Linked DNA regions of Desulfurobacterium sp. TC5-1. The protein of the gene in region 1 binds, or shares a complex with, the protein of each later gene. Links are inferred from orthologs where the notes say so. Each region holds a gene or a part of one and is shown on either strand. Other genes may lie near its edges. The genes, in order: rny and H153_RS0105250.

The links.
Region 2: rny (region 1) and H153_RS0105250 share a complex: the UniProt entries of both Bacillus subtilis proteins name them as parts of the possible RNA degradosome complex. The link is inferred for Desulfurobacterium sp. TC5-1 from one-to-one orthologs.

The regions. Positions count from the first base shown.
Region 1 is NZ_ATXC01000001.1:791,643-794,615, reverse strand. It holds rny (ribonuclease Y), read right to left. Parts: upstream 2,338-2,973; coding sequence 664-2,337; downstream 1-663. Other genes in the region: H153_RS0104075 (cell division protein ZapA), read right to left, coding at 2,924-2,973; H153_RS0104080 (5-formyltetrahydrofolate cyclo-ligase), read right to left, coding at 2,325-2,888; hslO (Hsp33 family molecular chaperone HslO), read right to left, coding at 1-652. UniProt on the Bacillus subtilis protein: Endoribonuclease that initiates mRNA decay. Initiates the decay of all SAM-dependent riboswitches, such as yitJ riboswitch. Involved in processing of the gapA operon mRNA, it cleaves between cggR and gapA.
Region 2 is NZ_ATXC01000001.1:1,011,945-1,027,953, forward strand. What follows is about bases 11,564-14,456. They hold H153_RS0105250 (polyribonucleotide nucleotidyltransferase), read right to left. Parts: upstream 14,133-14,456; coding sequence 11,994-14,132; downstream 11,564-11,993. Other genes in these bases: H153_RS09380 (deoxyutp pyrophosphatase), read right to left, coding at 11,564-11,997; rpsO (30S ribosomal protein S15), read right to left, coding at 14,292-14,456. Also shown: H153_RS0105185 (ammonium transporter), read right to left, coding at 1-1,025; H153_RS09375 (ammonium transporter), read right to left, coding at 1,186-2,499; H153_RS0105195 (P-II family nitrogen regulator), read right to left, coding at 2,523-2,864; H153_RS0105200 (hypothetical protein), read right to left, coding at 3,019-3,948; H153_RS0105205 (hotdog domain-containing protein), read right to left, coding at 3,949-4,332; fmt (methionyl-tRNA formyltransferase), read right to left, coding at 4,329-5,276; H153_RS0105215 (SprT family zinc-dependent metalloprotease), read right to left, coding at 5,325-6,005; H153_RS0105220 (ABC transporter ATP-binding protein), read right to left, coding at 5,989-6,918; H153_RS0105225 (ABC transporter permease), read right to left, coding at 6,915-7,712; H153_RS0105230 (ABC transporter permease), read right to left, coding at 7,723-8,739; H153_RS0105235 (ABC transporter substrate-binding protein), read right to left, coding at 8,823-10,343; H153_RS0105240 (rhomboid family intramembrane serine protease), read right to left, coding at 10,444-11,130; more of H153_RS09380, read right to left, coding at 11,134-11,563; more of rpsO, read right to left, coding at 14,457-14,561; H153_RS0105260 (hypothetical protein), read left to right, coding at 14,721-14,900; H153_RS0105265 (PaaI family thioesterase), read left to right, coding at 14,959-15,369; H153_RS0105270 (hypothetical protein), read left to right, coding at 15,366-16,009. UniProt on the Bacillus subtilis protein: Involved in mRNA degradation. Catalyzes the phosphorolysis of single-stranded polyribonucleotides processively in the 3'- to 5'-direction. Necessary for competence development in Bacillus subtilis.

The DNA.
Region 1 (2,973 bases):
CAGTTTCTTCTATCTTTGCGATGTTTTCTTCTTTTGCCCCTGGCAGTGGTTGAACCAAAAATCCGCCAGCTGTTTTGACTTTTCCGTCTTTTCCGATAAGGACACCTAATGAGACTGCTGAAGGTATCTGCTCAGATTTTAAAAGGTAGTAAGCTATGTCTTCTGCTATTTCCCCTGATATGAGAGGAACGGAGCTTTCGTAAGGTGTTTTCAATCCCAGATCTTTTACAACCGTTAGCGTTCCCTTTCCCACAGCACTTCTAACGTCAAACTTTTTCTTTCCGTTGACAGTTTTTGTAGCTGTTTCTATCTGTTTATTCTGAATGAATCCTCTGACTTCGCCTTTTCCGTTTGCTTCAGCTACAACAAGACCTGCAGGGCCATTACCTTCTATTCTTAAAAGGATTCTCTGTTCCGTTCCATGTTTTATAAGCGTTGTAAGGAGTATTGTGCCTGCCATTGCTCTACCTAAAACTACCGTTGAAAGTGGAGATAGCCCGTGTTTTAGACGGGCTATCTCTGTTAGGTTTGTTGTTTTTATTGCGAAGACTCTTATCGCATCCTCTTCCGTTACGGCTATCACGCCGTAGTCTCTATCCTGGAAGTATTCTTTAAAGTCTTTCTTTACCTGTTCGTCCAGCTTCTTGAGCATCTTTTACCTCTTTACTTTGCGTAATCGACAGCACGGGTTTCTCTGATAACAGTTATTTTAATCTGCCCAGGATACTGAACCTCTTCTTCTATCCTCTTTGCTATCTGATGGGCAAGCAGGGCAGCTTCTTCGTCTGTAATCTTATCATGTTCTACCATGATTCTAACTTCTCTACCTGCCTGTATCGCAAATGCCTTTGAAACGCCAGGGAATGATTCAGCGATGCTTTCAAGCTTCTCTATTCTCTTGATGTAGGCTTCAAGGCTTTCTCTTCTTGCACCAGGTCTTGCAGCGGATAGTGCGTCTCCCACCTGTGCTAAGACTGCTTCAACATACTTTGCTTCAACCTCTCCGTGGTGGGAAGCGGCTGCGTTGATTACTTCGTCAGGTTCACCGTACCTTTTGAGAATCTCTGCACCTACAGCAGCGTGGGAACCTTCTGTTTCATGAGAAACAGCTTTTCCTATGTCGTGGAACAGGCCTGCTCTCTTTGCCATTTCAACATCAGCACCTATTTCGGCGGCAAGCATAGAGGCAAGATATGCAACCTCTTTAACGTGCTGAAGGACGTTTTGTCCATAGCTTGTTCTGAATTTCAAACTACCAAGGAGTTTAATCAGTTCAGGATGGACGTTAGAGATACCAAGTTCAAACAGTGTTTCTTCCCCTGTGGCGATGATTTCCTGTTCTATCTCTTCTCTAACCTTTTCTACAACTTCTTCAATTCTCGCAGGATGAATTCTACCGTCTGCTACAAGCCTTTCAAGTGCTATCCTGGCAACTTCTCTCCTTACAGGGTCAAAGCATGATATTGCAACCGCTTCTGGTGTATCGTCAATGATCAGGTCAACGCCTGTTGCAAGTTCAAAGGCTCGGATGTTTCTTCCCTCTCTACCGATGATTCTTCCTTTCATTTCGTTGTTTGGAAGGTCAACTACAGCAACGGTTGTTTCTGCGACGTGTTCTGTTGCAAGTCTCTGTATGGCTGTTGAGAGAATCCTTCTGGCACGCCTTTCTGCCATGAATTCAAACTCTTCTTCCATTTTTTTGTATCTTACCGCAAGTTCTCTTTTGACTTCATCTTCCATTCTTCTTAAAAGTTCTTCTTCTGCTTCTTCCTTTGTCATTCCTGAAATTTCTTCAAGTTTCTGGATTTCACTTTCTATAAGCCTTGCAAGTTCAATTTCTTTTTCTGAAAGTTTCTCCTCCAACTGTTGAAGTTCAGTTTTCCTCTCTTCCAGCTCTTTTTCAACTCTTTCAAGAAATTCAGCCCTTCTGTCAAGGTTTTCTTCCCTCTTGTCAAGAGATGTTTCCCTCTTGTCTAAAAATTCTTCCCTCTTTAAAAGTCTTTTCTCAAATTCCTGAAGCTCCCTTTTCTTTTCTTTGAGTTCTTCTTCTATTCTCTCTTTCTCAAGTTGGACTTTCTCTTTTGCGTGAAGGAGCGCTTCTCTTCTGATTTCATCTACCTTTGATTGGGCTTCTTTAAGGATTGTTTCTGCCTTTCTTTTTATGTCTTCGGCCTCTTCTTTAGCCCTTTTTATCAGCCTTTCAGCCTCTTCTTTGGCTTCATTTCTTATCTGTTCTCTGATTCTTTCGATCTCGCCCTTTTCTTTTTTTGCACCTACTACGAAACCGGTACCAAAACCGGCGATGATTGATAGTGCAACTATCATTAACAGTTCCATTCTTTCCTCCTTATTGTTCTTTTTTCGGATACTACAAGTTTTACAGGTACATCAAACGGTTCAACAGGAAGTTTTTCAACTATCTGGAAGTCGAAGCAGACACCGATTGTGAAGTATTCTTTTCCTGACAGAAAACGGTCGTAGAATCCACCTCCGTAACCGAGTCTGTAGCATTGAAGGTCAAAGGCAATTCCCGGTACAAACACAACTTCTGGCTTTTCTTTTCTACCTGTTTCAGGTGGTTCTAAAATTCCCATGTATCCAGGAGAAAGTTCGTTTAAAGAGTTGACCTTTACCGGTATCAACTCTTTTCCAGAAACTTTTGGAAATAGCACAGATTTGCCGGCTTTTTTAAGTTCGTTGAAGAGTGAAAGTAGCGAAACCTCGTTTTTGAAGGGATAGTAGAGAAGAAAGCTTCTGTGCTTTCTGACAGCATCAATGGTTAAAAGCTTTTTACATATAATTTTGCTTTTTGCTTCGGCTTCTTTCCTGTCAAGTAATAGCCGTTTCCCTTTTATCTTATGCCTTAATGCTGCTTTCTTCGCTTTCATGTTACCCCTTTCGGGGCATAAGGGGAAGGGAAAAGTTAAGGCGCTATTTTTCTTGAGTTGATTAGAATCTTGGCACCTTCTTCAT
Region 2 (16,009 bases), 230 kb from region 1 along the record:
ACCCCAAAAGCATCAAGTGAATCATCATATCCAAGTTTTGGTTTGAGAATCGCAACGCCAAAATAACCAACAATTGCTGACGTAATACCAATAATCAGGGCTCCAATGATACCTACAAAACCTGCCGCCGGTGTAATACCTACAAGTCCTGCAACAACACCAGAAACAATACCAAGAACTGTAGGATGACCGTCTCTCATCCACTCAATAATCATCCATGTGATAGCACCCATAGCGGCAGCTGTATTTGTTGTAATAAGAGCAAGAGCTGCTGACTGATTTGCAGCAAGCGCTGAACCACCGTTAAATCCGAACCAGCCGAACCAGAGAAGACCTACACCAAGAGCTGTAAGAGCAATACTTGAAGGGAACATCGCCGTTTTTCCGTAACCTTTTCTCTTACCTACAAGGTAAGCCAGAACAAGACCTGAAATACCTGCATTGATGTGAATTACAGCACCACCTGCAAAATCAAGGGCATCCATTTTCAAAAGCCAACCACCGTCACCCCACACCCAATGGGCAATAGGTGCATAAACAAAAATTATCCAGAGAGCTGAAAAGATTGCCCAGGAAGAAAACTTCATTCTTTCAATTACAGAACCACTAACAATGGCCACCGCAATACCGGCAAATGCCATCTGGAAAGACACAAAAAGAAGTGCGGGAATCGTTCCAGAAACATCGTTAACACCAATACCGGAAAGGAAGAGATGGTTTAAACCGCCTATAAATCCACCAATATCCTTACCAAAAGCGAGAGAGTAACCTATAACAACCCACACAACACTTGCAACAGCATAAGCTATGTAGCTCATACCAATTGTGTTAAGAACGTTTTTGACCCTTGCCATACCGGCGTAAAACATTGCAAGGCCAGCCGGGGTCATCATTACAACAAGAGCAGTAGCAATGAGCAACCACGCGGTATCACCATGATTGATACCGTTACCTGCAAACGCAGGCGTTGAAAGTACCAGTGCCAGCAGCGCACCTTTTAACAGACTGGCTTTTCCTGTCTTCATACCCTTACCTCCTACAAAAGTTTTAAAATCCTGCAAAATGTAGTAAAATTCATATGCCCTTCGCGCTTCAAGGTAAGGGGCATCGGTGCCGTGGCAGCGGCACCGATGCCGGACAGAAAAAGCCAGCGGTAAGTCGTAAGCGGCTTACCTGCTGGCACTCTTATGCAACAATTTTACCCTCCTTTTTTGCCTTTTCATAAGCTGTTGCAGGTACCGGATCTTCAAAATGGTAAGCTCTTAAGTGGTGTTCTGTAATGTCAAGACCTTCCTGCTCCCACTCAACAGGAACCCTGAGTCCACCTGCAAAGAACCCTGCAATCTTAGCAGCAATGTATCCTACAACCACGCCGTAAACCAGACAAAGAACTACTGCAACTATTTGCCATCCAAGATTAACGCCTCCGAGACCACCAAAAGCTTTCATACCAAATACACCTGCAAGTATAGCACCTGTTGCACCGCCCCCAAAGTGAACAGGGAATATACCGCAAGAATCATCAATTCCGAGTTTTTCAATAAGAGAGAAAACTATAGGCACCTGAGCACCTGCAACAAGTCCTATGACAAGAGCTCCAAAAGGACTTACAACATTAGTTCCAGCGCAGATAGCAACAAGTCCTGCAAGGAAACCGTTAGCTGTTGCAAGAGGATCAAAGTGAGAAACGACCATAGCAGATATAGCACCTGCACACATAGCCATTGTTGTTGTTACAGCAACAAGACCCGAAACATCTTTCAAAAAGATGGAACTACCAACGTTAAATCCGTACCATCCAAAGGCGAGACAGAAAGCACCAAAAATTGCCATCGGAACATCGTGACCGGGAATTGGAACCGGTATTCTTTTTCCATCTTTAATCTTGAACCTTCCAATCCTTGGTCCAAGGGCAATTATGGCACCGAGTCCTATCGCACCTCCAAGAGCGTGAACGTTCAGGCTTCCTGCATAGTCATGGTAAGGAATTATATTGGCACCCCAGGGGCCAAGATGAACCCAGATAGGGTAGAGAAGTCCGGTAACGATTACTGAAAGAAAAACATAAGCAAGGAAGTTTATCCTTTCTGCCACTCCACCTGAAATAATTGTCGCAGTGGTGGCACAAAATACAAGCCCGAAGAACCACTCAGCCATCACAAGACCATTGTGAGAAGAACTTGCTGCAGCATCAAACACATGTTTGTACCATGCAGCCCAGTCACTAAATCCCAATCCGTAGGTAGCGATACAGTAACCGACAAAGAGCCAGAGAGGACCACCGACCATAAAGTCGAGGATGTTCTTCATCATAACGTTGTTAACGTTTTTAGTCCTGGCCTGTCCTCCCTCAAGCATTGCGAAGCCCCACTGCATAATAAACACCAGGGCACCCATTACGACAAGGTAGAAAACGTCTGAAGCATCGGAAAAGTGCTTCAGGTTTTCCACCAGCCCCGAAAGGGCATTCACATTCTGAAACAGTTCGGCTGTCGCCATTTTCCTACCTCCCAACCAGAAGTTTATTGTAAGACGGTTTCTCCCCTTTCACCCGTCCTGACTCTAATTGCGTCTTCAACAGGAATAACAAAGACCTTTCCGTCACCAATTCGCCCCGTTCTTGCAGACTCAACTATTACTTCCACAACCTTCTCAACAAGCGTATCCGGAACAACTACAGTGATTCTCACCTTAGGAATAAAGTCAATAACATACTCGGCACCTCTATAAAGCTCAGCGTGTCCCTTCTGCTTACCAAAACCCCTTACCTCTTCAACGGTCATACCTTTCACTCCAATAGCCATAAGAGCATCCTTTACAGCTTCGATCTTAAAAGGCTTTATGATGGCCTCAATCTTTTTCATGCTGTCCTCCAGGCATATTCTGACCTTTCGTAAAGAAAAAAGCAATCTCTATGCCAGGAAGCAGAGGGAACAAAAGATAAGCAGGAGATTATCTGTACCTTAGATGTTTGAAAAAGATGACTCGTTTTTAGACATTTAGAGAAACAAACTGCACTTATTTTGTGCAACAACCATTCTGAAGGCGAGAACCTATATATATAAGAAAATCAAAGAGGAGAAAAAGCCTGAGAAAATTCTCTTTAGAACCAAATTTTACAGAAATTCCATGCATAACAGCGTTCCGGTTCAACCTTCCGTCATCTTCAAAATCAACAAACTTAACCCAGTCAAATACTTGTGGAACCCTTCCATCGCCCGTAAGGTTTTCTGTTATAAGCTTTAAAGCATATTGTATCGTTATAAACTTTCTGTTCCTCTTTCTTATTAGAGACTCTATATCTGACTCCAATGGATTATTCTTAACAAATATTTCCCACACAACTCCTTCTATCTGAACAAAGAGACCGTAAATAGAAAGCTCCAAGAAGCCGGAAAAGAAAGTCTGCAAAATCTCCTCTAAAATGTGATAACGGAAAGTAAGAAAACCAAGATTTTTATAGCTGTTAAACCGCTCCCTCAAATAATGTTCTTTAAGAAAATCTTTGAAAGAATCAAAAGGTCTTCCACCTCTATAAGCTCTTACAGCATAGGGTGGAACAATCCATCCCAATGTTACAAGCTGCCTGACTCTGGAAACAGAACCTGCTTCAACAAGGTAATCAGCAATGGCTTTAGAAAGGAGGACTTCAAGCTCTTTACGCCAATTTTCTATCTTATGCGTCCACTCCTTCTCAACCTTTGCTCTAAAGTAAGAACGAAAAGCCTTCCTTAAAGCATTATAGATGTTTTTGCTTCCTGAAAGGGAAAAGTAGGGCTCAAGGTTGTTCTCTTTGACAATTCTTAAAATTATCTCTTCATGGTTTAACGTCTTAAAATCCCTTCTGGAGAGATTCCCACCTTTCATCTCTTTCAAAAGGGCAAAAAGGAACTCTCTGGCACTCCCTTCCTTCTCCGCCTTTTTAAAAATCTCTTCAGTTACCTTCATTTACCTTTCCAGAACGTGCTTTTCAGGCACTATTGCCACAAACTCTCCATCAAAAACGACATCCTCCCCTTTCTTAACCTTAACTATCACTTTATACTTTTTGCCCCTTGATTCAACAACAGAGGCAACGGCCCTTAATCTATCCCCAACCTTAACAGGCTTCAAAAATCTAACAGAGGCAGCACCTAAAACAACATTGGGGTGGTTAACGGCAAGCATCGCAGCATAATCGGCAAGACCAAAAATAAAACCACCGTGGACAAGGCCCTTCTCGTCTGCCGCCATCTCTTCAGTAACTTCAAGAACAACCTCTGCCATGTTTTCAGCAACTTTTACGGGTTCACCACACAGATGCTTGTTGATCTTTTTGTGAGTATTAATCATCTCCCCTCCCCCAAACGATCTCCCGTTTTCAACCTGTAACCTCTGACAAAGTCATCGGCATTCATCTCTCTCTTTCCTTCAGGCTTCACCTTTAAAACCTTTAAAACACCTTTACCGGTCCCCACATAAAACCCTTCTCTATCAACATCCATCACAACACCAGGTTCACCATGACCTTCAACAGGTAAGGCTTTCGTAATCTTAAGAAGTTTCCCTTTAAAGTGTGTAAAAGCAGAAGGCCACGGCGTAAAAGCCCTTACTTTATTAAATATATTCTCAACATCATCCCGCCAGTCAATTCGGCCATCTTCCTTTTTAATCTGAGTGCAGTAGGTAGCCTTACTATCATCTTGCGGTACCGGTTTTAACTTACCAGAAGCAATGAGAGGAAGAGCCTTAACAAGCAACCTGCCACCAATTTTTGCAAGCCTGTCGTGGAGCGTCTGGGCAGTATCGTCAAGAGAAATGGAAGTCTCTTCCTGAATGTAGATATCACCTGAATCAAGTTTTTCTGTTATCTTCATAATAGTTACGCCTGTTTTCGCATCACCATTTAAGAGAGCAGACTGAATAGGAGAAGCACCTCTATACCTTGGAAGCAGGGAAGCGTGAACGTTCACAGGTGCAATTTTCGGTATCTCAAGAAGTTCTGAAGGAAGAATCTTTCCGTAAGCGGCAACGACTATAAAATCCGGTGAGATTGCTTTTAAACGATCCATCAATTCTTCATTTCCCTTAACTTTCAAAGGCTGAACAACCGGAATTCCATGACTTTCTGCAATAACCTTGACAGGTGGTGCCTTTAACCTCCTCCCCCTTCCCGCCGGTTTATCTGGTTGAGTAACGACCAGAGAAACGTTGAACATATCACTATCAAGTAATCCTTTAAGGGAAGGAACAGCAAAATCGGGTGTTCCCATAAAAACAACGTTAAACTTCTCCATAACCGTCTCCAAAAAAATTTATAATTGATAATTTATCCCAAAATTTGCTTACAAAACAAACTTCCACCCGTTAACCTTTAACCACCTGTCCCTCTCTCTAAAATCGGGAAGAAGTGATTCAACCAAATCCCAAAACCTCTTAGAATGGTTTTTCTCACGAATATGAGCAATTTCATGAACTACAACATAATCTATAATCTCTTCAGGAAGCATTAAAACCCTGTATGAAAAACAGAGGCCATTTTTCCTTGAACAGGACCCCCACCTCTTCTCAGCCCGTGTAATCTTCACACCTTTAAAACGAAAAATCTCACCTGTAAAAAACTCTACACGCCGAACAACATAAGGAAGTCCTACCTTTTTATACCAACTGATAAAAATGTCTCTTGCATGCTGCAGATAGCTGGAAGAAAGAAAAAACATTCCACCTCTTAACTCAAGTGGAAGATGAGAGCTCACTATCTTCAAAGGATAAGATTTGCCGAGGAAAAAGAAAGGAACACCGTTTTTAAAACCTCTTTTACCCAAATATCTTTTCCTTTCCCGAACCTTCCCAAGCTTACTAACTATCCAGGTTCTATGTTTAGAGACAAAGTTCTTAAGAGAATTAATAGAAACATCTTCTGGTGCTCTCACAAGAACATCACCGGAGGGGGTAACCTCTATAGAAACTGTCTTCCTGTTGCTCCTTACAACATTAATCCGAATATCTTCAATTCTCATCAACATTAAAACAGGCAACCTCTCTACCATTCACAATGACAGGTTCTGGAAGTTCCTTAAAGCATTTTTCTGAAGCTACCGGGCATCTTGGTGCAAAAGGACAACCTTCAACCTTTCTATCCTCAAGAGGGATATCTGGAATTGAGGTATCATGAATGTCGTACTTTGGAACACACGATATAAGAAGCCTCGTGTAAGGATGAACCGGCGAATGGAGAACCTTATCCTTCTCTCCCTTTTCCATAATTACGCCTTTGTACATAACTGCAACCTTATCGGCCACCTCATTCACAACACCCATATCGTGAGTAATGAGAAGCGTTGCCGTGTCAAACATTTCTTTCGTCTTATCTATCAATCCCAAAACCTTTTTCTGGGCAAGAACGTCAAGTGCGGTTGTCGGTTCGTCAAGAATAATGAGGCGAGGATTTAGAACAAGAGCAATAGCAAACATAACCCTCTGACGTTGGCCGCCGGAAAGCTCAAAAGGGAAAGAGTTAACCTTCTCAAACGGAAGGTCTATAAAATCAAAAAGTTCTTTTACTCTATTAAGGAGTTCTCCCTTAGAACGTTTAACACCATGAGCAGCAAACGTTTCAAAAAAGTGCTTCCTTACCTTAACGAGAGGATTAAGCGCGTTAAGGGGATCCTGAAATACCATACCTATCTCTTTTCCTCTAACCTTCCTCATTTCTCTTTCTTTAAGAGAAACAATCTCTCTTCCAGAAAGTTTAAATGAACCGTCTATCCTGCTACCCTTTGGAAGAAGCCTGATAAGTGCATGAGCTGTCGTTGACTTCCCACAACCACTTTCACCTACGAGAGCAAATACCTCTTTTTTCTCAATCTTAAACGAAACATTCCTAACTGCAACAAATCCATTGGGATACGTAATAGTCAAGCGGCTAACATCTATCATAGCTTTTCCTCTGAAAGGTAGTCTCCAATAAGAGCAAACCCAAGCACTGCAAGGAATATTGCAAGACCTGAAAAGACAAAACACCACCAGTAGTCCTGCAATATGTAGTGCTGCCCCGTTGAAAGGTCAGCTCCCCAGTCAGGTGTTGGTGGAGGAACACCAAGCCCAAGATAGGAAAGTCCTGCCTCTGTTAAAATAGCATCGCCTATTGAAAGTGCAAGAATACCTGCAAGCGTAGGTATTATAGGAAGCAAAACATAAACAAAAATTATTTTCCATAAAGGTACCTTAAAAACCTGAGCTGCCTCTACAAAAGGCTCCTTTTTAAGAGAGAGGACCTGATTTCTGACAAGTCTGAAATAGGTAGGAACAAAAGCAATGGCAATAGCTATTGCAACATTCCGTATCCCCTGTCCCAAAAACGCCGTAAACGTGATGGCAAGAAGCAGTCCCGGAAACGCATACATAGCATCCATCATGAGAACAAGAATTCTGTCAACAATACCGCCAAAAAAGCCGGATACAAGCCCCAGGAACGTACCTGCAGATACCCCTATCGCAACGGCAAGAAGAGAAACCAGAAGGGAAATCCTCGCACCGTAGAGAACCCTTGCAAAGATATCCCGCCCAAGGGCGTCCGTTCCGAAAATATGCTGCGGAGAAGGTGGCGAAAACGTTGCGTTTGAAATTGCAATTGGATCAACGGATGTAAAGTACGGGCCAAAAAGTGCAACTGCAATAAGCATAACAACAATAACTATTCCCAGGTAAAGCTGCATCTTTTTTAAACTCATCCTGCAAACCCTACTCATACTTGATTTTTGGATTCATAAGAGCACAGATAATATCTATAGCTATAGAGATAAAAACAACGATAACGGCATAAAAGAGAATAGCTCCCTGAATTGCGGGGAAATCTCTGTAACCAATCCTTTCAATAAGGTAAGACCCAAGGCCTGGCCATGAAAAAACGTTCTCAGTGAGGATTGCTCCTCCTAAAAGTCCTGCAAACTGCAAACCTATAAGGGTAAATATGGGAATAAAAGCATTCTTAAAGGCGTGGTAATAAACAACCCTCTTCTCTTTTAAACCTCTTGCCCTTGCAGCTTTCACATATTCCTTTTTAAGCTGCAAAATCATGTTGCTCCGCGTAATTCTGTATATGACGGAAAAAAGAACAAGTGATAAAGAGAAAGCAGGGAGGAAAATATGCTTAAGAGCATCAACGAATCCAGCAAAATTCCTGGTTAAAAGAGTATCAATAAGGTACAAACCTGTTATAACACGGTCAGGTTCGTTAAGAGGATCAATTCTTCCAGAAATCGGAAACCAGCCAAGTTTCACACCAAATATGTACTGCATCATAATACCGACGAAAAATATAGGAATAGCATAAAAAGAAAGAGCAACAAGTTTTGTAACAAAATCGAAAACGCCACCCTCACGCCTTGCACCTTCAATACCTAAAATAATTCCCCATCCGGCTGCTAAAATAATGCTGACTATGGAAAGTTCCAGAGTTGCAGGAAATCTTTCAAGAAGCTCGCTTTTAATACTTTCACCGGTAACAATAGAAGTTCCTAAATTACCATGAAGTATATCGGACAAGAACTTAAAGTACTGCTTATATATAGGCAGGTTAAGTCCCAACTGCTCTTTTAACTGTTTAACAACTTCGGGTGGTGCTTTACCACCGGTAAGTGCTAAAACCGGATCACCTGGTAGAATTCTAAGCAGGAAAAATACAAATGTAACCATAAGAAAAATCATTACAACAGAAGATGCAAGCCTGTATCCTATGTACTTCAGCAGTCCTCTCATTACCCCTTTCTCATCTCCTTAACGGTGAAGTAAACACAAAAAGTCCCCCTTCTGTATTATTCTTAAGGGGGACTTTGAAAAAGTTACTTGTGAAGAAGATAGTATCTCGGGTAGATAGGATCGTTTGTCACACCTTTAACACTCTTGTTGGCAACGATAGCTGCCTCTGACTGAAAGAGCGGAATGTAAGGAACGTCTTTCCAGAGGTACTCTTGAATCTCCGCATACAGCTTTTCTCTTTCAGCCTTATCATTAACTGAACGGGCTTTTTGAATAAGGGCATCAACCTTAGGATTTGAGTAGAAAGAACCTAAAGAAGCGTCTGCCTTTGAGTGCATAAATGGATAGATATAATCGTCCGGGTCAACATAGTCAGGCGCCCATCCAAGTCTGAACATTCCAAGAATACCCTTCGTCATATAGTCAAGGTACGTTGGCCACTCAGTTGTTTTCAGATTAACCTTTATAACACCTGTTTTCTCAAGCTGAGATTTGATAATCTGAGCCTCCTTATCCACATCAGCACCGTAGTGACCTTGAGGATACCAGTAATTTATGACAAGAGGATGACTCCTGTTATAGCCGGCCTCTGCAAGAAGCTTCAAAGCCTTTTCAATACTCGGCTTTTTATTAAAAACATCCTTATGTCCCCACATATTGATTGGGATAAGAGAGTAAAGATTCTCATGGAGGATGTTGTTGTAAGCAAACTTTTTGATTTCATCCCTATCTATAAGGTAAGCAATCGCTTTCCTGACCCTTGGATCATCAAACGGTGCCTTTTTAACGTTAAAGACAATGTAGGAAATCACAAAACTTGGAGCAACATAAACGTTAAAGCGGGACTTAAGTGACGGATTGGTCATAAAGTCCTTAACATCAAGGGTGTTAAGTGAACCTGTCATGTCAATATCACCCCTTTCAAGGGCAAGACGAATCGTCTGAGCGTTCTGATACTGTCTGATCAAAATTTTCTTGGCCTTAACGTCCTTGAAATTGAAATATTTAGGATTTTTCGTAAGGTAAACGTATCTATCCCTCTTAACTTTCTTTATCGTAAGAGGGCCAGAGGCAGGATATTTTGCTCCCTTAAAGAAGCTGTTTTCAGGATAAACAGAGGGAACAGGATAAGCCACCGTGAAAGCAGTAACAGCTAAAAACGGTGAAAACGGATACTTAAGGTGAACCTCAAAAGTGTATTTATCTCTGGCTTTATAAGACTTAACAACATCTGTCAGCAGAAATGCAGGATCACCCTTAAGTTTAAAAACTCTATCCCATGAACGTTTAAGTGTATAAGCAGTAATCTCCTCACCGTTCTGGAACTTAAAGCCTTTCTTAAGATGAAAAACATATGTTTTCCCATCCTTTGAAATATCAACACTTTTAGCAAGTACCGGTTCTGGAACAGTGGAACCTGGCCTGTAACCATAAAGACCTATAAGCGTGTTCTGCATAAGGTTACAACTCATAACATCATATGCCTTCGCTGGATCAAGAATCTTCCACTTATCAAGAGTCCCTATAACCACCGTATCAGGAGAACCTGCAAAAGCCGCTGAAGCAACAATCAAAGGTAACGATAGAGCAAGCAACTTTCTCATTCTTTCCACCTCCCGTGAAGATTGAATCACCATTCAAATCATCATACATCAAAACAGGAAAAATGTGAAGATTACTGAAAAGTATTTAAGAGTGATACACCTAAATTACCTTGACAGGTCTCCCTTTCTGTGAGATCAGCCACTTAGCGATAAAAAGTCCTGCTAAAAATCCGCCTATATGGGCAAACCAGGCAACACCTGCACCACCGGCTGAAGCAGTGGAAAGAAGGCTTAAAAGTTGCATAATAAACCAAAAAATTATCCAGACGTACGCCGGAATAACAATAACATCTATGAAAAAGCCAAGAAAAACAAGTGTAACAATCTTTGCATCCGGATAAAGGATAAAATATGCCCCCAATACACCACTTATTGCCCCAGATGCACCAATCAATGGTGCCACCGAATCGGGATAGGCAAAAACCTGTATAAGAGCGGCAACTATACCGCAAAAAGTATAAAAAAGAAAAAAGGGTATTTTCCCAAAGTAATCCTCAACATTGTCACCAAAAATCCACAGGAAAAGCATGTTTCCCAGAATGTGAAAGAAACCACCATGGAGGTACTGATGCGTTATCAGATTACCATAAGGCGTAAAAGGATCTGGCGGCGGAATATCAACACCGTGAGTTATCTCGTAAGGAACAACTCCAAAAGCGTGAATGAGATAGATAACATACTTTCCGGCAGCCAATTCGTAGAAAAAAATAACAAAGCAGGTTATCACCAAAAAGGTGGTAACCACAGGAACTGTTCTACTTTTATTTAGATCCTTTAGTGGTATCACCTGTTACCTTCCTGTGCTTCCAAATCCTCCCTCCCCTCTTAACGTCTCGTCAAGAGATGCAACCTGCCGCATCTCAAGGGGATAGTAGCGTCTCGGTATAAGCTGTACCGCCCTCCAAGGAAGCTCCGGCTCTGGTGCTTCAGAATTAACCTTAACAAGAGGAACCTTAATCGTTCCCCTGTAAGTCATATCTATAATACCAACAGAGTTTGCCAGCATGAAACCACTTTTAAATATGCTTGAACGTGGTACAAGGTCAAGATAATACCCCGCAGGCGGCTTAACTTTTACCTTTGTATCAAAGAAATAGACATTTCCTTCTTTCTTTATCAACTCGACAAGGTGAAGATCCCACCCACTATCAGAAACCCTCTTTTTAAACGGCGGAATGCCTCCGTCATCAACAGCAACCTCTATGTACTTTCTCTCCCACTGAGAACCGAAGAGAAAAGAAAGAAACTTTTCAAAGTGGTAGTTGGAACGCTCTCCGGATGACTCATCGTAAATGGCGTGCAGAAAAAGCGTGGCTCCATCACCGTTTAAGAAAAAGCCTTCTTTTGTCTTTACCGGAAAAAACGGTGACAGAACATTTTCCATTTCCTTCTCAAAGGAAGAAATTAGAGGAATAAATACACTCTTGTTTCCCCACACACCACCAGCTTCAAATGCACCCTTAACAAACTCAATATCAACTTTATCAACGGAAGGAAAGGCAGGAAGAGAAAGAACAAAGTGGTTCTCCTCCCTATCTATCTTACCACCAAATATATCGTGAAGTTTAACGGCAACATCCAAAAATCTATCGTCAAAAGCTATTCTTGTTCCTTTTACATATACCCAGCCGGCACCCCAGCTTAACTTACTCACTCTTCATCAACCTCCGGTGCAGAGTAGAAACCGCCGCTCTTCCTCAATTCTCTCTCCTCTTCCTCGTTAACATCTATCCTGCTGAGTTTCGGTCTTCCCATCTGATCAACATCAACAACCTTAACAGGAAGAAGATCACCGACCTTTATCTTCTTGAAAATGTCCTCTTTAAGTTCAGGAGGAAGTTTAGATATGTGAACAAGTCCAACTTTACCGGGAATCATTTCCACGAAGGCACCATAATTTTCAACTCTTGTAACTTTTCCAAGGTAAGTATTACCAACAGCTATATCTCTTGTAACATCCTGTATCATTTTTATAGCCTGCATTGCCGCTTCTTCAGAAGGTGCTGAAACGAGAACTGTCCCGTCTTCTTTTATGTCTATCTTAACACCAGCCTTATCAAGAATCATTTTAATCGTCTTTCCGCCAGGACCTATAAGATCTCTTGTCTTATCAGGATCAATATGAGTTGTAACGATCCTTGGTGCATAAGGCGAAATTTCCTTGCGCGGTTTGCTTATCACGGCATCCATTTTGTCAAGGATAAACATTCTTCCATCCCTTGCCTGCTTTAAAGCCGTTACAAGAATATCCCTATTTATACCTGTTACCTTCAAATCCATCTGAATTGCAGTAACACCCTTCCTCGTACCTGCAACCTTAAAGTCCATATCACCAAGGTGATCCTCATCACCCAAAATATCAGAGAGAACAACAAATTTATCACCTTCAATAATCAGTCCCATGGCAATACCGGCAACCTGAGCCTTTATAGGAACACCTGCATCCATAAGTGAAAGACTTCCACCACAAACAGTTGCCATTGAGGATGAGCCGTTTGATTCAAGAATATCTGAAACAACTCTTATAACATAAGGGAATTCAGATTCGTCAGGAATAACAGGAGCAAGGGCTCTTTCTGCAAGGGCACCATGTCCTATCTCTCTCCTTCCAGGTCCTCTCATAGGAGAAATCTCACCAACACAGAAAGGCGGGAAGTTGTAGTGAAGCATAAATCTCTTCTCTTCACCTGGCATCAAACCCTCAACGAACTGATACTCCTCCGGTGTTCCCAACGTTGTAGTAACAAGAGCCTGTGTCTGTCCTCTCGTAAATAGGGCAGAACCGTGAGCCCTTGGAAGCGTTCCCACCTCTATGGAAATAGGCCTTATCTCATCTGGCTTTCTTCCATCGATCCTTACACCTTTCTCAAGAACAAGCTGTCTAACAAACTTTTTCTCGGCTTCAGCAAAGGCCTCTTTTGCAAGTTTTGCGAGCTCTTCAGGAATATTAAGCTCAACAAACATCTCTTCCCTTAGAGCACGAAGTTTCATTCGCCTTTCGTGCTTGTCAGGAATGGTTATTACAGGCTCTATCCTTTCAATTACCCACTTTTCTATCTTATCTTTGGTCTCTTCATCAAGAGACGGAACAGTAAATTCATACTTTTCTTTACCCACAAGACTTCTAAGCTCTTCCTGAAGCTTTATTATCTTCTTAATCTCTTCATGGGCAAAAAGGATAGCATCAAGGACTTCTTCCTCTGGAACCTCATTTGCACCACCTTCAACCATAACAACAGCATCTTCCGTTCCGGAAACAATAAGGTTAATATCGGCCCGGTGTCTCTCCTCGTAAGAGGGATTAATCACAAGCTTACCATCTATACGGCATACCCTAACGCCGGCAACTGGTTTTTCAAAGGGAATTCTTGAAATGTGAAGTGCTGCTGAAGCGCCATTTATCGCAAGAATTGAAGGATCGTTTTCCTGGTCAGCAGAAATGACAAAGGCTATTACCTGAACATCGTTTCTGAAACCTTTTGGAAAGATTGGACGGATTGATCGATCTATAACCCTTGACTTCAGAACCTCTTCATCAGAAGGTTTCCCCTCTCTTTTGATGAATCCACCAGGAATTTTCCCGGCAGCGTAAGCTCTCTCCCTATACTCAACAAGCAGTGGAAAGAAATCTATATCTTCCCTTGGCTCATCAGACATTACCGCTGTGACAAGAACAACTGTATCACCCTGAGAAACAAGAACACTCCCATCTGCCTGTTTGGCCACCTTTCCTGTTTGAAAAACAAGAGGTCTCCCTCCAATTTCACCTGAAACTTCTGTTATTGACATCTGTTTCCTCCTTAAAATACCTTTATCACAATCTATCCATATAAACGGTTATTTTTCTTATTTGTAAAACACATGTATAGTATATCACTAAACCGGAAACGTTCGATAAAGGAATTTTGATGGCTGAAAAAAGAAAAGGGGGCTTTGAAGCCCCCTGGATTACTTTCTTAAACCAAGCTTCAGAACGATATTCTTATACCTGTTAAAGTCTTTCTCTTTCAAATACTTCAGAAGTCTTTTCCTTCTTCCTACCAACTTGTAAAGGGCTCTCTTGTTGTTGTTATCGTGCTTATGCTCTTTAAAATGCTCCGTTAGAATTTTAATCCTTTCAGTAAGAAGAGCTATCTGCACTTCTGGTGAACCGGTATCCTTCTCATGGAAACCGTACTTCTTTATAATTTCTTGCTTTACATCTTTATCTACAGCCATCAAAAACCTCCTATTCTGTTTCACCGGTGGCAAAGGCAAAGTGAAATTTATCAAAGAGAGTATCGTTTGTAAAGGGGCAACTCCTTTTTTCTAAAAAAACAAATTCAAGTATAATGTATATTAGCATACCACGACGTTAATGAAAAGTTGGAGGAAACCGTGCTTGAATGGATACTGATTGCAATTATTGCCGTTCTTGCGTTTAAAGGTGACAGGCTCATAAAATTAATCAAAAGTTTCAAGATAGCCAAAGAAGAGTTTAAAAAAGGAAAAGAAGGCATAGAAGAAGAGGTGCTGTGCGACGGCAAACCAACGATAAAAGTGGTTAAAAAAGGATAATTCTGCCCTGATAACTGATATAATCTCTCTGTAAATATCCTTCAAACTCCGAGGCATCATGAAAGACGAGCTCAACCTTCCCAAGAGAGATAACTTCTGTTTTGTCTGCGGTGAAGAAAATCCTAAAGGAATGCACCTAAAATTCAACAAGTATTCAGACAGAGTTGAAAGTACATTCAGTTTAGACAAAATTTATCAGGGATACGATAACATTATCCATGGAGGCATTATCTCTCTTATATTAGACGAAGCAATGGCCTATCTGCAAAGTAAAGAAGAAAGATTCCTTACCGGAAGAATAACTGTCAAGTTTCACAACCCACTGCTGGCAGGTGAGGAGGTAAAAGTAAAAGCGTGGATAAAGAAAGATAGAAAGAGAATAAAAGAGACCTGCGCCGTCATGGAAAAGTTAGACGGAACAAAAATAGCTGAAGCTGAAGCCATTATGTTTGTGAGGAGAGAGAAATGAGGTTAATTAAAAATATTGCTTTAGCGACCATTATATTTGGTCTATTCAATACGACGGCGGTAGCTGATACTGCAACGGTGATGATAGACTCTCTATCCGTAAGAACAAAACCAAAGGGAGAAATTGTAGAAACTATAGACAAAAATTCACAAATCCCCGTTTTCAACTATTACAAAAACTGGATAAGAAGCCAAAATGGATGGACTGACAGCGATTTTACAAAATTAGAGGAAAACCTACCTGATGTCCTTTTTACTGAAGAAATAAAAGGGAAATTTATTCTTATCAACAAAGAAAAAAATGGACTGTCAAGAACCGGTAAAACAGTCCTCAAAGCCGGAAAAGTGTATCCCGTTGTAACTCTTAAAGGTGATGTTGCAGTAGTTCAAACAGAAAAAGGACCTGTTTCCTTTTCAACAGACTTTACAACCCTGCTCAGCGGCCAATTCCCGGCAGGTATTCTCATGAAAAACGCCTCTCTAATATCCCCCGAGACGGGAAGAGAAATAGCTTTTATTAAAAAAGGAACCTTCTGCATAAAACTAAAAGACAACCTCTTTTTGGTCAACGGCATTGCCGGAAATCTCGTTCCCATTCATTCTTCCCAAAATTCTTACTTCTCCATATCAACATTGCTCAA